DNA from 3 places in the Streptomyces sp. NPDC031132 genome. Region 1 is predicted to be linked to each of the others. Evidence: riboswitches for the same ligand, from Rfam matches in the RefSeq annotation. Region 1 holds a riboswitch; each other region holds the start of a gene.
The links. Region 1 has a riboswitch for cobalamin ahead of ACZ49B_RS00725 (ribonucleoside-diphosphate reductase subunit alpha). Riboswitches for the same ligand answer to the same signal wherever they lie in the genome.
Positions count from the first base shown of each region.

Region 2: another riboswitch for cobalamin. It lies ahead of ACZ49B_RS30280 (cobalamin biosynthesis protein); the one in region 1 lies ahead of ACZ49B_RS00725 (ribonucleoside-diphosphate reductase subunit alpha).
Region 3: another riboswitch for cobalamin. It lies ahead of cobN (cobaltochelatase subunit CobN); the one in region 1 lies ahead of ACZ49B_RS00725 (ribonucleoside-diphosphate reductase subunit alpha).

Region 1 is NZ_JBVIGX010000001.1:155,252-160,208, forward strand. It holds gene ACZ49B_RS00720 (ribonucleotide-diphosphate reductase subunit beta) at 22-1,041, opposite strand; gene ACZ49B_RS00725 (ribonucleoside-diphosphate reductase subunit alpha) at 1,041-3,434, opposite strand; cobalamin riboswitch at 3,578-3,701, opposite strand; gene ACZ49B_RS00730 (GNAT family N-acetyltransferase) at 3,753-4,253, opposite strand; gene ACZ49B_RS00735 (Uma2 family endonuclease) at 4,332-4,916, shown strand.
Region 2 is NZ_JBVIGX010000028.1:58,300-63,256, reverse strand. It holds gene ACZ49B_RS30285 (cobyric acid synthase) at 42-1,547, opposite strand; gene ACZ49B_RS30280 (cobalamin biosynthesis protein) at 1,559-2,518, opposite strand; cobalamin riboswitch at 2,558-2,708, opposite strand; gene ACZ49B_RS30275 (hypothetical protein) at 2,822-3,043, opposite strand; gene ACZ49B_RS30270 (inorganic phosphate transporter) at 3,072-4,343, opposite strand; gene ACZ49B_RS30265 (alpha/beta hydrolase family protein) at 4,698-4,957, shown strand, end outside.
Region 3 is NZ_JBVIGX010000023.1:11,688-16,644, forward strand. It holds gene cobN (cobaltochelatase subunit CobN) at 1-1,900, opposite strand, end outside; cobalamin riboswitch at 1,934-2,072, opposite strand; gene cobG (precorrin-3B synthase) at 2,198-3,502, shown strand; gene ACZ49B_RS27400 (precorrin-8X methylmutase) at 3,499-4,146, shown strand; gene ACZ49B_RS27405 (precorrin-2 C(20)-methyltransferase) at 4,143-4,957, shown strand, end outside.

The DNA.
Region 1 (4,957 bases):
CAAGCCACTGGAGCAGGCGACTTAGAAGTCCTCGTCCAGGTCGACCGTGCCCTCGACCGCGACCTGGTAGGCCGACGGGCGGCGCTCGAAGAAGTTCGTCAGCTCCTGGACGCCCTGGAGCTCCATGAAGGAGAACGGGTTCTGCGAGCCGTACACCGGCGGGAATCCGAGGCGGACCAGGCGCTGGTCCGCGACGCACTCCAGGTACTCGCGCATCGACTCGGTGTTCATGCCCGGCAGGCCGTCACCGCACAGGTCGCGGCCGAACTGCAGCTCCGCCTCCACGGCTTCCTTCAGCATGTCCGTGACCTGCTGCTGGAGCGCGTCGTCGAAGAGCTCCGGCTCCTCCTTGCGGACCGTGTCCACGACCTCGAACGCGAAGTTCATGTGCATGGTTTCGTCGCGGAACACCCAGTTGGTGCCGGTGGCCAGGCCGTGCAGCAGGCCACGCGAACGGAACCAGTACACGTACGCGAAGGCGCCGTAGAAGAACAGGCCCTCGATGCACGCCGCGAAACAGATCAGGTTCAGCAGGAAGCGACGGCGGTCGGCCTGCGTCTCCAGCCGGTCCAGCTTCTCGACCTCGTTGATCCACTTGAAGCAGAACTGCGCCTTCTCGCGGATCGACGGGATCTCCTCGACGGCGTCGAAGGCGGCCGCGCGGTCGTCCGGGTCGGGCAGGTAGGTGTCGAGCAGCGTCAGATAGAACTGGACGTGCACGGCCTCCTCGAACAGCTGGCGCGACAGGTACAGGCGCGCCTCCGGGGAGTTGATGTGCTTGTAGAGCGTCAGCACCAGGTTGTTCGAGACGATCGAGTCGCCCGTCGCGAAGAACGCGACGAGGCGGCCGATCATGTGCTGCTCGGCGGGCGTCAGCTTCGCGAGGTCGGCGACGTCCGAGTGGAGGTCGACCTCCTCGACGGTCCAGGTGTTCTTGATCGCGTCCCGGTAGCGTTCGTAGAAGTCCGGGTAGCGCATGGGGCGGAGGGTCAGCTCGAAGCCCGGGTCCAGGAGGTTCTTGTTCTTGTCGGTGGAGCTCATTACTGGCAGGCCTCGCAGGACTCGGGGTTCTCAAGGGAGCAGGCCAGCGCCTCGGCGTCGGCGACCGCCTGGGGCAGTGCGACGGGGGTGGCCGCCTGCGCGGCGCGCGCGATCCTCGTCGCCGGGCGCGAGCGCAGGTAGTACGTGGTCTTCAGGCCCTGCTTCCAGGCGTACGCGTACATCGAGGACAGCTTCCCGATGGTCGGCGTCTCCAGGAACAGGTTCAGCGACTGCGACTGGTCGAGGTACGGCGTACGGGCCGCCGCCATGTCGATCAGGCCGCGCTGCGGGATCTCCCACGCCGTGCGGTACAGCTCGCGCACCTCGGCCGGGATCCAGCCGAAGCCCTGGACCGAGCCGCTGGAGTCGCGCAGGGCCTCGCGGGTCTGGGCGTCCCACACGCCGAGGCTCTTCAGCTCCTCCACCAGGTAGCCGTTGACCTGGAGGAACTCACCGCTCAGCGTCTCGCGCTTGAAGAGGTTCGAGACCTGCGGCTCGATGCACTCGTACACGCCGGCGATCGAGGCGATCGTCGCCGTCGGGGCGATGGCGAGGAGCAGGGAGTTGCGCATGCCGGTCTCGGCGACGCGGGCGCGCAGGGCGTCCCAGCGCTCGGGCCAGGCGCGCGCGGTGTCGTAGTGGTCCGGGTGCAGGACACCGCGGGCGGTGCGGGTCTCCGACCAGGCCGGGAGCGCGCCGTGGCGCTCGGCCAGGTCGCAGGAGGCCTCGTACGCCGCGAGCATGATGCGCTCGGCGATCTTGGTGGAGAGGGCGCGCGCCTCGGCGGAGTCGAAGGGCAGGCGCAGCTTGAAGAAGACGTCCTGGAGGCCCATCGCACCCAGGCCGACCGGGCGCCAGCGGGAGTTGGAGCGCTCGGCCTGCTCGGTCGGGTAGAAGTTGATGTCCACGACGCGGTCGAGGAACGTCACGGCGGTGCGGACGGTCTCGTCCAGCCGCTCCCAGTCCATCTCACCCGTCTCGGTGAGGACGAACGCGCCCAGGTTGACGGAGCCCAGGTTGCAGACGGCGGTCTCGCCGTCGTTGGTGACCTCGAGGATCTCGGTGCACAGGTTCGACGAGTGGACGACCCGGCCCGGCTCGGCGGTCTGGTTCGCCGTGCGGTTGGAGGCGTCCTTGAAGGTCATCCAGCCCTGGCCGGTCTGCGCGAGGGTGCGCATCATCCGGCCGTACAGGTCGCGGGCGGGCATGCTCTTGCGGGCCAGGCCGTCCGCCTCGGCCTTGCGGTAGGCGGCGTCGAACTCGTCGCCCCACAGGTCGACCAGCTCGGGCACGTCGGCCGGGGAGAACAGCGACCAGTCGGCGTCCGCGTTGACACGGCGCATGAACTCGTCCGGGACCCAGTGCGCCAGGTTCAGGTTGTGCGTACGGCGCTGGTCCTCGCCGGTGTTGTCGCGGAGCTCCAGGAACTCCTCGATGTCCGCGTGCCAGGTCTCCAGGTAGACGGCGGCGGCACCCTTGCGGCGGCCGCCCTGGTTCACGGCGGCGACGGAGGCGTCGAGGGTCTTCAGGAACGGCACGATGCCGTTGGAGTGGCCGTTCGTACCGCGGATCAGCGAACCGCGGGCGCGGATGCGCGAGTACGAGAGGCCGATGCCGCCGGCGTGCTTCGACAGGCGCGCGACCTGGTGGTAGCGGTCGTAGATCGAGTCGAGCTCGTCCAGCGGGGAGTCCAGCAGGTAGCAGGAGGACATCTGCGGGTGCCGGGTGCCGGAGTTGAAGAGCGTGGGGGAGGACGGCAGGTAGTCGAGGCGGCTCATCAGCCGGTAGAGGGAGGCCACTTCCTCGACGGCCTGGACGCTGTCGTTCTCGGCGAGGCCGCAGGCCACGCGCAGCATGAAGTGCTGCGGGGTCTCGACGACCTGGCGGGTGATCGGGTGGCGCAGCAGGTAGCGGCTGTGCAGGGTGCGCAGGCCGAAGAAGCCGAAGCGGTCGTCGGCGCCCTCGGCGAGGGTGTGCTCGACGAGTGCGTCCAGGCGGCTCGCGTGCAGCGCGACGAACTCGGCGGTGCGGTCGGCGATCAGGCCCTCGCGGTGGCCGACCGCGACGGAGGAGGAGAAGGAGGTGGCCCCCTGGCCGGCGGCTTCCTCGGCGACGGCCAGCGTCAGCAGCCGGGCGGCGAGCCGGGAGTACGCCGGGTCCTCGGAGATGAGGCCGGCGGCGGCCTCCGTGGCCAGCCCGCGCAGTTCGGCCTCGTCGGCGGCGGCGCTGCGCCCGCGGAGCGCGGCGGCGGCGACCCGGCCCGGGTCGGTGTCGGGGAGGTCGGCCGTCAGCTCGGTGAGGGTACGCAGCAGTGCGGCCCCAGGTCCCCCGGTCTCGATTCCGGTGTCGGACGGGTCGGACTCGGCGCGCGGTGCGGAAGGCGCGATGGTCACGGGGGGAGCTCTCCCTCGCTCGGCTCCGGGACACCTGCGGTGCGGGCGCGAGCGGGCGCGCGCGGGCACCGCCTCGGGGGCACACCGCACGGCGTCCACCGGCCCAACCGCGAGGCCCGGACGTGTCGGCACCCGGTTCGGTCGAGCCGGGCGCACTGTCGGCAGGTCCTCGGACTTGCGGTGACACCAATGGGTGTACTTCATACCGTTGCGGGACAGTTCCGGATTCACACCGGATTCCCCTGCGACGACAGCGAGCATGAGCATACATGTGGGGGCCGGTTCCTGTGCGACCCCCTAGATGTTGTGTCGGCGTGGCTACAGTTCGAGACCGTACGTGAGCAGAGTGAGGCCGGGGACGGGCTCCCAGTTGCGTTCGGGCGTGCGCACGAAGCCGAGCCGTTCGTAGATCCGGTGGGCCCCGACCATGTCGTCCGTGGTGGACAGAACGAGGCGCCGTACGCCCTCGATGGCCCTCGCCCGCTCCATGCAGGCCCGTACGAGCGCCTCCCCGGCACCCCGCCCGCGGCCCGCTCGGGCGACGGCCAGCATCCGGAACTCGGCCTCGCCGGCCACGGCGATGTCGCACAGCGGGCTCCCGGGGGCGGCGAACGCCACACCGCCGAGGAGCTGTCCGTCGCTCGTGGCGGCGACGAGTATCACGCCGTCGCGCGCCCGCCCGGCCACGTCCCGCAGCCGCGCGAGGTACGGGTCGTCGTCGCCGAAGGTGAGCAGCCCGTCCCCGAGGTAGGCCTGCGCGGTGATCTCCCCGAGCGTCCCGTACTCCGCCGCCAGCGCTTCCCTGATCACGATGTCCATGCGGTCGAGTGTGCCGGACGGATGTCGGTGCCCGGCGCTATCGTCGGAGACAGCACCGTCGAGGAAGGCGAGCGAGGCATGACCGTGATGACCGACCGGCCCCAGATGCTGACCGAAGAGTTCGAGACCGTGGCGCGGATGGCCGCCAGAGAGGTCGAAGGGCTGCGGTTCGAGTTCATCAAGGGGAAGCTGGGGGTCAAGGCGGCGCCGGATGGGAACCACGGGACGATCATCGTGTGGCTGTCGCGCATGTGCATGCAGTCGCGGCCGGACCTGTGGTTCTACGGCGAGCAGGGCATCAAGATCCAGCGGTGTCGCAATGGCCGTGCTCGGCCTGATGGCGTCTTGGTGTTGACCGCCTCCCTTGCAGGACACGGGGAATGGGCCGAGCCCGACCCTGTACTGATGGTCGTGGAGGTGACGTCGTACGACACCGACACGGATGCCCGCGACCGACATGAGAAGCCCCGTGGCTACGCGGAGACCGGCATTCCGGTGTACTTGCTGATCGACAGGGAGACCTGCGAGGTCACTGTCCACAGTGAGCCGGACGGCAGCCGGTACGAGAGTGTCCGCACCGTTCCGTTCGGCAAGGACATCGAACTTCCCGAGCCCGTCGGTATCACCCTGCCCACCGAGCCCCTCAAGGAGTGGGTGCGCTGAGCGCACCGAAGGGCCCCGCCGTGACCGGCGGGGCCCTTCGG
Region 2 (4,957 bases), on a different contig from region 1:
TGCTGCTCTGCTCCCCGCCTCCGCGGGGACCTCCCGGGCGTTCACGGGGCCCCCGGGGGGAGGAACGGGAGGCCCGAGGGGGCTCCGGTGTCGATCAGGCGCAGCAGCGCATCCGTGTCGGCGTGCTCGGCGATCAGATCGCCCAGCAGGTCCAGCTGCTCCTCCCGGAGGGAGGAGAACGACGTGTCCGGGGCCGGGACGAAGCGGCGGCCCGAAGCCGCAGCCACCTCGCGGAGGAACGCCCGCCGGAACCCGTCCGACTCCAGCGAGCCGTGCCAGTGGGTGCCCCACACCGACCCGACCCGGCAGCCGTCCAGGAACGGCTCCCCGCCCAGGACCTCGGCCACCCCGTGGTGGATCTCGTACCCGGCGACCTCCTCGCCGAGCGCGGTCCCGGAAGGCCGCTCCAGGGTCTTCTCCCGGTCGAAGCGGATCCGTACCGGCAGCAGGCCGAGGCCGTCCACCGAGCCCGCCCTGGACTCGACCTCGTCCTCGATGTGCTCGCCGAGCACTTGGAAGCCGCCGCAGATGCCCAGCACCGGGCGCCCCTGCGCGGCCCGCCGCGCCAACGCATCGGCGAGGCCGCGCTCGCGCAGCCACTCCAGCGCCTTCACCGTGCCCCGGGTGCCCGGGACCACCACCAGGTCCGCGTCGACCAGTTCCTCGGCCCGGTCCACGAACCGCACCACGACCCCCGGCTCCGCCGCGAGCGCGTCGACGTCCGTGAAGTTCGACATCAGCGGCACCGCGCACACCGCGACCCGCAGGACGTCCTCGCCGACCGGCGGCGCCACGACCGACTCGCGCACCGCGCCCCGCAGCGAGACCCGCAGCCCGTCCTCCTCGTCGATGCCCAGACCGTGCTGGAACGGCAGCACGCCGTACGTCGCCCGGCCGGTGAGGGAACGCAGCATCTCCATGCCCGGCTCCAGCAGCGACACGTCGCCGCGGAACTTGTTCACCATGTAGCCGGCGATCAGCGACTGGTCCTGCGGCGACAGCAGCGCCGTCGTCCCGAAGAACGAGGCGAAGACCCCGCCCCGGTCGATGTCCCCGACCACGACCACCGGGAACCGCGCGGCCCGCGCGATGCCCATGTTCACGATGTCGGTCCGGCGCAGGTTGATCTCGGCCGGACTGCCCGCCCCCTCGCAGATCACGGCGTCATACGTGCCCCGCAGCTGCTCCAGGCAGTCCGTGACGACGCCCAGCAACTGCTCCTGCCGCCCTCCGTGGTAGCCGCGCGCACTCATCTCGCCCACCGGCTTGCCCAGCAGCACCACCTGGCTGCTGCGGTCGCTGCCGGGTTTGAGCAGCACCGGGTTCATCAGCGCCGTCGGCTCCACGCGGGCCGCCTGCGCCTGCATCGCCTGCGCCCGCCCGATCTCGGCGCCCTCGCGCGTGACGAACGAGTTCAGCGACATGTTCTGCGCCTTGAAGGGCGCCACCTTCACGCCCTGCCGGGCCAGCCAGCGGCAGATGCCCGCCGTGACCACGCTCTTGCCCGCGTCCGATGTCGTTCCGGCGACGAGGAGTCCCCCGCCCAGCTTGCCGCCGCTCACCGGCGCCCCCTCCCTGCCACACGGGACACCGCACAGCGCAGTGCCACACACGCCCCCAGCGCCAGCCACGTCACCTGCCGTGACAGCCGCACCGCCCGTTCGATGTCCGCGACCTGCACCGGCCGCCCCGCTTCGCCGTTCAGCACGGCCCGGTGCTCGACCCGCCCCCCGTACGCCAGGGTGCCCCCCAGCCGTACGCCGAGCGCCCCGGCGAACGAGGCTTCCACCGGGCCGGCGTTCGGGCTCGGGTGCTCGGCGGCGTCCGCACGCCAGGCCCGTACGGCTCCCCGCCGGTCGGGTCCGGCCAGTACGGCGGCCAGGGCGGTCAGCCGGGCGCCCGGCCAGCCCGCGAGGTCGTCGAGCCGGGCCGAGGCCCAGCCGTAGCGCAGGTAGCGCGGGGACTTGTGCCCCACCATCGCGTCGAGGGTGTTCACGGCGCGGAAGGCCAGCAGCCCGGGGACACCGGCGGCGGCGCCCCACACGAGGGCACCGACCACCGCGTCGGAGGTGTTCTCGGCGACCGACTCCACGACGGCCCGGGCCATCTGCTGCTCGTCCAGGGCCTGCGGGTCTCGCCCGCACAGGTGCGGCAGCCGCTCCCGGGCCACCTCGGCGTCCCCGGCGGCGAGCGCGCCGCCGATGGCGCGGGCCTCGCGGCCCAGGGAGGTGCCGCCGACGACGGCCCAGGTGGCCGCTGCGGTCAGGGCGATACGGGCGGCCGCGGGGCGGGAGCGCACGGCGCGGGCGCCCAGCGCGCCGACGGCGGCCGCGCCCCCGGCGCACACGAGGGTGTGGAGGAGGCCCCGGGCGCGGTCGTCGCGCCACAGGGCGCGTTCGACGGCGGCGGCTGCTCGTCCGAAGGCGGCCACGGGGTGCCCTCGGCGCGGATCACCGAGGATCCGGTCGCCGATCAGGCCCGCCGTGGCGCCGTACGCGAAGACGCGATCGGCACGCATGGTGGCAGGTATGTCCTCACTCAGGGTCCGCGCCCTGGTTCGACGTGTCCGGCGGTGGGAGTTCCTGGCTCCCGGGGCGCACGTGCCGCGTGCTCCCCGGTGACAGTGGCGGGACCGCGCCGGATTCGCACCGGACTTCCTCTCCATGCCGCCGTATTGGCTCGGGCAGTCCACCACGCACCGCGAAGGCCCGTCAACTCGCCGTTGACCTGCGGCGGGGCTGGTCACCGCGCCGGGCCGAGGTACGGGAAAGCTCCCCCCGGGAAGCCCGGAGGGAGCTTTCGTGCGCCGTGCCCGAATCGGTCAGCTGACGATCAGGTAGATCCCGTACGCCACGGCCGCCGCGACGAGCGCGAAGCAGGCGTACGCGCCGCTGCGGGCCAGGGTGGCGGCGCCGCCCTGCTCGGTGGCGGTCTCGTGCTTGGAGAGGCCCACCAGGCCCAGGGTGAACAGGGCCACGAGCGCGACGGTGGCGGAGAGGCTGACCCCGAAGACGGAGCCGAGTGCTGCCCAGTCGATCTTCATACTGCGGATTCCTCTGTCGTTCTCGGGGTCAGACCGCCGCGGCCGGGGCCGCAGGGGTCGGGGCGGCCGCCGGAATGGTGGCCTTCAGGGCGCCGTCCGTGACCGCGGCGGTCGTACCGGCGGCGGCCTCGGCGGCCACGGTCGGCGGGACGGTGACGGCGGCCATGGCCGTGGTGACGACACCCGGCTCCTCGGCCGGCTGCACGTCGTTGACGTTGCTGTGGTCGACGACCTGGCGGCGCGAGATGAGCCAGATGGCGACGCACGAGGCGACCAGGAAGAGCGCGACGGCGGCGACGCCGACGTCACCGGTACGCATGACCAGCTCGGCGCCGGAGGCGACGACGGCCGCGGCCGGCAGGGTCAGGCCCCAGGCGATGAACATGCGGGTGGCGGTGGACCAGCGGACCACACCGCCCTTGCGGCCCAGGCCCGCACCCATGACGGCGCCGGAGCACGCGTGGGTGGTGGAGAGGGAGAAGCCGAGGCTGGAGGAGGCCAGGATGACGCTGGCGGCCGAGGTCTGGGCGGCGAAGCCCTGCTGCGGCTGCAGGTCGGTCAGGCCGCTGCCCAGGGTGCGGATGATGCGCCAGCCGCCCAGGTAGGTGCCCATCGCGATCGCCATGCCGGCGGAGACGATGACCCAGACCGGCGGGTTGGAGCCGGGTGCGAGCGCACCGCCGGCGACCAGCGCCAGGGTGATGATGCCCATCGTCTTCTGCGCGTCGTTGGTGCCGTGCGCGAGGGAGACGAGTCCGGCCGAGGCGATCTGACCGGCCTTGTAGCCCTTGGCGGAGGTCTTCTTGCCGACGTTCCCGCCCAGCTTGTACGTGACCTTGGCGGCCAGCATCGCGGCCACACCGGCCACGATCGGCGCGGCGATCGCGGGGAGCAGCACCTTGGTGACGAGCGTGCCGCCGTTGACGGCGCCGAGGCCGGCGGAGGCGACGGCCGCGCCGACGAGGCCGCCCATCAGGGCGTGGGAGGAGCTGGAGGGGAGTCCGACCAGCCAGGTGACGAGATTCCAGAGGATCGCGCCGACCAGGGCGGCGAAGATCACTTCTGGCTGGATGCCCTCCTCGTTGACCAGGCCCTTGGAGATCGTCTTGGCGACCTCCACGGACATGAACGCGCCGACGAGGTTGAGCACGGCGGACATGGCCACCGCCGTCTTGGGCTTGAGGGCGCCGGTCGAGATGGTGGTGGCCATCGCGTTGGCTGTGTCGTGGAAACCGTTCGTGAAGTCGAACACGAGAGCGGTGATGATCACGATCCCGAGGAGAAGCGTTATGTGCTCCATTTACCCAGGCTTCTGTTTGACGTCAGTGGCTCGGCGACCGTAGGCAACCTGAGTGAACGGAAGATGAACTGACTCGGGCGGAGCGGTGTACTGGCCCGTCGTGCCATCGGGACCTTCGTCCTGATTTTGCCGCTGATAACGCGATTAATGCACGTCAAAGCGGGGTGTGCGAAAGGATCCGCAGAGGATCAGAGACCCCTGGATCCGCCCTCGAGGGGCACTGGAAAGAGATCTAGATCACTCCTCCGGTCGGCCCGCCGCACCGCCGAGTCGTTCCTTCCCGACCCCGCCCGGCGATATGCGGAGCGTTCCGCTCCAGTGGCCCGCGCGGGCTCCCGCGTCGACACTGGAGCCGTGCGTACCGCCACAGCGACGGCCGCGGTCGTCGCCACCTCCCTCGTCGGTGCCGGCGCAGCCGCGGTCGCGGCCGGCCGGTACGCCGCCGACGCCGCCCTGCGGCACGAGCCCGGCCGGCCCCTGCCCGGGGGGCCGCGGCTCAGCGTCCACTCCGCCGGCTCGGGGCGGATCGCGCTGACCCGCTCGCTGGCCTCCCTGCGCCCCGGTACGTACGGGCTCACCGCCCCCGGGGTGCACGCCGTGGTCGGGCCCGTCCT
Region 3 (4,957 bases), on a different contig from region 1:
GCTTCGCGGCCTGGATCAGGGTCCAGATCTGCGCGCGGATGGCAGGCAGCTTGGCCGGGTCCATCGCGGAGATCTGTGCGTACTCGTCGAGGTGCTGCTCCAGGCGCGCGATGTCGCCGTACGACTCCGCGCGCGCCATCGGCGGCACCAGGTGGTCGACCAGGGTGGCGTGCACGCGGCGCTTGGCCTGCGTGCCCTCGCCCGGGTCGTTCACCAGGAACGGGTAGATGAGCGGCAGGTCGCCGAGCGCGGCGTCGGGCGCGCAGGCCGCCGACAGGCCGGCGTTCTTGCCCGGCAGCCACTCCAGGTTGCCGTGCTTGCCCAGGTGGATCATCGCGTCGGCGCCGAAACCGCCGTCCTCGGCACGGGCCTGGATCCAGCGGTACGCGGCCAGGTAGTGGTGCGAGGGCGGCAGGTCCGGATCGTGGTAGATCGCGATCGGGTTCTCGCCGAACCCGCGCGGCGGCTGGATCAGGATGAGGAGGTTGCCGCGGCGCAGCGCCGCGAGGACGATGTCGCCCTCCGGGTTCGCGGAGCGGTCCACGAACATGTTGCCCGGGGCCTCGCCCCAGTGCTGCTCGACGCTTTCGCGCAGCTCGGCCGGGAGCTCGGCGAACCACCGCTTGTAGTCGGCGGCCGGGATCCGGACCGGGTTGCGGGCCAGCTGCTCCTCGGTCAGCCAGTCCTGGTCGTGGCCGCCGGCCTCGATCAGGGCGCGGATCAGCTCGTCGCCGTCGCCGGAGACCAGGCCCGGCACCTCTTCGACGGGGCCGAAGTCGTAGCCGCCCGCGATGAGGGTGCGCAGCAGCTCCACGGCGCTGGCCGGGGTGTCGAGGCCGACCGCGTTGCCGATGCGGGAGTGCTTGGTGGGGTACGCGGAGAGGACGAGCGCGATCTTCTTGTCGCGGCGCTCGATGTGCCGGAGGCGGGCGTGGCGCACGGCGATGCCGGCGACGCGGGCCGCCCGCTCGGGGTCGGCCACGTACGCGGGCAGGCCGTCCTCGTCGAGTTCCTTGAAGGAGAACGGGACGGTGATGAGGCGGCCGTCGAACTCCGGGACGGCGACCTGGGTGGCGGCGTCGAGCGGGGACAGTCCCTCGTCGTTCTCCTCCCAGGCGCTGCGCGAGCCGGTCAGGCACAGGGCCTGGAGGATCGGGACGCCGAGCGCGGCCAGCGCGCCCGCGTCCCACGACTCGTCGTCGCCGCCGGCGGAGGCGGTGGCGGGCTTGGTGCCGCCGGCCGCGAGGACGGTGGTGACGACCGCGTCCGCCGACTCCAGCGCGGCGATCAGGTCCGGCTCCGGGGTGCGCAGGGAGGACACGTAGAGGGGGAGCGCCTGGGCGTCCTGGGCCTCGATCGCGTCGCACAGGGCGTGCACGAAGGCGGTGTTGCCGCTCATCTGGTGGGCGCGGTAGTACAGCACGGCGATCCGGGGGCCCGTGGTGGTCCCGGGCGTGCGCTCCAGCGGGCCCCAGGTCGGCGCGGCGGCGGGCGGCTCGAAGCCGTGGCCGGTGAGCAGCACGGTGTCGGAGAGGAAGCGCGCCAGCTGGTCCAGGTTGGCGGGGCCGCCGTGGGCGAGGTAGCCGTGCGCCTCGGCCGCGATGCCGATCGGGACCGTGGAGGCCTCCATCAGCTGGGCGTCCGGGGCCTGTTCGCCGGTGAGGACGACCACCGGGCGGGTCTGGGCGGGCGCCAGGAGCAGGTCGAGGCCGTCCTGCCAGGCGCGCAGGCCGCCGAGGAGGCGTACGACGACCAGGTCGACGCCGTCGAGCAGCCCGGGCAGGTCGTCGAGGGGAAGGCGGGACGGGTTCGCGAACCGGTACGGCACGGGGCCGTCCGCCGTGTTCGCGGCACGGGCGCTGAGCAGATCGGTGTCGGACGTCGACAGCAGCAGGATCATGCGGCGGCAGGCCTTCCTCGGGGTTTCCGCGCCCCGGGCAGTGAGGACAGCGGGAGTTCCTGACTTACCCGGCGGATTGCTCTGCAGGGTTCACAGTGGCGGGACCGCGCCGGATTCGCACCGGGCTTCCTCCCGGCGGGCCATGTGGCTCCGCCGCTGGTCATCTTAGGTGGCGATCTCCCTGACCGGGAGTGGGGGTGGCCCGGCGCCGCCCGCCCGCGCACCGCCGCAGCGCGGAGGGGGCGGGTGGTGACGGCCACAGGTCGGGGCGGGGGAATCGTGGGTATGCTCGCCGCCATGCCGCCCCAGCCCCCTTCCGCCGCATCGCGGGACGAACCCGTCATACGCGACCGCGGTGACGCCTGCCCGGGTGCGCTGCGGCTGCATGCCGCGGACGACGGGTTCCTGGCCCGGGTCCGGGTGCCCGGCGGGATGCTCGACGCGGACGCGGCCCTGCTGCTGGCCGATGCGGCGGACCGGCTGGGCGACGGGCACATCGACCTCACCTCGCGCGGCAACGCGCAACTGCGCGGACTCGGGGCGAGCTGTGGCGGCGAACTCCAGTCCGTGCTCGTCCGTGCCGGGCTGCTGCCCGCGCCCACCCACGAGCGGGTCCGCAACATCGTGGCCTCGCCGCTGACCGGCCTCGACCGGCTCGGCCTGCCCGACGTGGCGCCCTGGGTCGCGGAGCTGGACCGGCTGCTGTGCGCGAGCGCGCCCGCGGCCGGGCTGTCCGGCCGCTTCCTGTTCGCCCTCGACGACGGCCGCCGCGACGTCACCTCGCTCGCCGCGGACGTGAACCTGGTCGCCCGAGACGGCGACCGGGCCCTGCTGTGGACGGCCGGCTCGGCGGACGCCCTGCTCGTGGCCGCGGCCGACGCGCCCCGGGCCGCCCTCGTGGCCGCCGCGTACTTCCTCGACGCCGTCCGGGAAGCCGGCACCCGGGCCTGGCGGGTTGCCGAGCTGCCCGCCGAACAGGCTCTGCGGTCGGGTGAGTTGGCCGTGCGGCTGGCTGCCGCCGGGGTCGAGGCATCCGTCGCACCGGCTGTCGGCGCCCCCCACGGACAGGCCCCCGAGCCCGGCGTCGTCGACGGCCCCCACGGGACCGTGGCCCTCAGCGTGCTCGCACCGCTGGGCCGGCTGACCACCGCGCAGTGGCGCAAGCTGGCCGGACTCACGGGCCGTGTCCGCCTGACCCCCTGGCGCGGCATCGTCGTCCCCGGCCTGCCCGCCCGCACCGCGGCACAAGAGCTGGCCGCCCTCGCCGGGGCCGGGCTGGTCACCGCCCCGGACGATCCCTGGCGGTCCGTCACCGCCTGCACCGGTCAGCCCGGTTGCGCCAAATCCCTCGCGGACGTACGCGCCGACGCGCGCGCCGCCGTCACCCGCGCGACCGGCCCCCTCCCGGTGCACTGGTCCGGGTGCGAACGTAGGTGCGGGCACCCCCGCGGCACCGCGTGGGTGGACGTGGTCGCCACCCCCACCGGGTACGACCTCTCCGTGGCCGGCCGCACCCCGCGCCGCGGCCTCCAGACCTCCGAACTTCCCGCGGCCCTCGCGGACGCACGCCGCACCACCTCCCATGACGCAGCGAAGAAATGAGCGAGTACACAGTGTTCGAGTACGAGAAGGACGGCGCGGCGATCTACCGCCAGTCCTTTGCCACGATCCGCGCCGAGGCGGACCTCTCCGGGCTGCCCGCCTCCGTCGCCCAGGTCGCGGTACGCATGATTCACGCCTGCGGAATGACCGACCTGCCCCAGGACCTCGGCTACACCGCCGACGTCGTGCTGCGCGCGCGGGCCGCCCTGACCGCCGGCGCGCCGATCCTCTGCGACGTGCAGATGGTCGCCAGCGGGGTCACCCGCAAGCGGCTGCCCGCCGACAACGAGGTGATCTGCACGCTCTCCGACCCGGCCGTGCCCGCCCTCGCCGCGAAGATGGGCACCACGCGCAGCGCCGCCGCCCTCGAAGTATGGCGCGACCGCGGCCTGTTGGAGGGTTCCGTGATCGCCGTCGGCAACGCGCCGACCGCGCTGTTCCGGTTGCTCGAGATGATCGAGGAGGGCGCTCCGCGCCCCGCGGCCGTCATCGGCGTACCGGTCGGCTTCATCGGCGCAGCCGAGTCCAAGGACGCGCTCGCCGCCCACGCCTCCGGCCTCGACCACCTGATCGTGCGCGGCCGGCGCGGCGGCAGCGCCATCGCGGCCGCCGCCGTCAACGCGATCGCGAGCGAGGAAGAATGAGCACCGGAAAGCTGTACGGCGTCGGGCTCGGCCCCGGCGACCCCTCCCTGATGACCCTCCGGGCCGTCCAGGTCATCGCCGAGGCGGATGTCGTCGCGTACCACAGCGCCCGCCACGGGCGCTCGATCGCCCGCTCGATCGCCGCCGGGCACCTGCGCGCGGACCACGTCGAGGAGCCTCTGGTCTACCCGGTCACCACCGAGACCACCGACCACCCCGGCGGCTACCAGGGGGCGATGGAGGAGTTCTACGAACAGTCCGCCGCCCGGCTGGCCGCGCACCTCGAAGCCGGCCGGACCGTCGCCGTGCTCGCCGAGGGGGACCCGCTCTTCTACGGCTCGTACATGCACATGCACAAGCGGCTCGCCGACCGGTACGAGGCCGAGGTGATCCCCGGGGTGACCTCCGTGAGCGCCGCCGCCGCCCGGCTCGGCACCCCGCTCGTCGAGGGCGAGGAGGTGCTGACGATCCTGCCCGGCACCCTGCCCGAGGAGGAGCTCACCGCCCGCCTCGCCGCCACGGACTCCGCGGTCGTGATGAAGCTCGGCCGTACCTTCCCCGCCGTACGCCGGGCCATGGAGGGCAGCGGCCGCCTCGCCGAGGCCCGGTACGTGGAGCGCGCCACCATGGCGGGCGAGCGGACCGGCGTCCTCGCCGACACCGATCCCGACAGCGTCCCGTACTTCGCCGTCGCCGTCGTGCCCAGCCGCATCGGCAACCCGGGCAGCGTGCCGTCCGGGCCCGGCGAGGTCGCCGTCGTCGGCACCGGACCGGCCGGGCCGCTCTGGCTCACCCCCGAGACCCGGAGGGC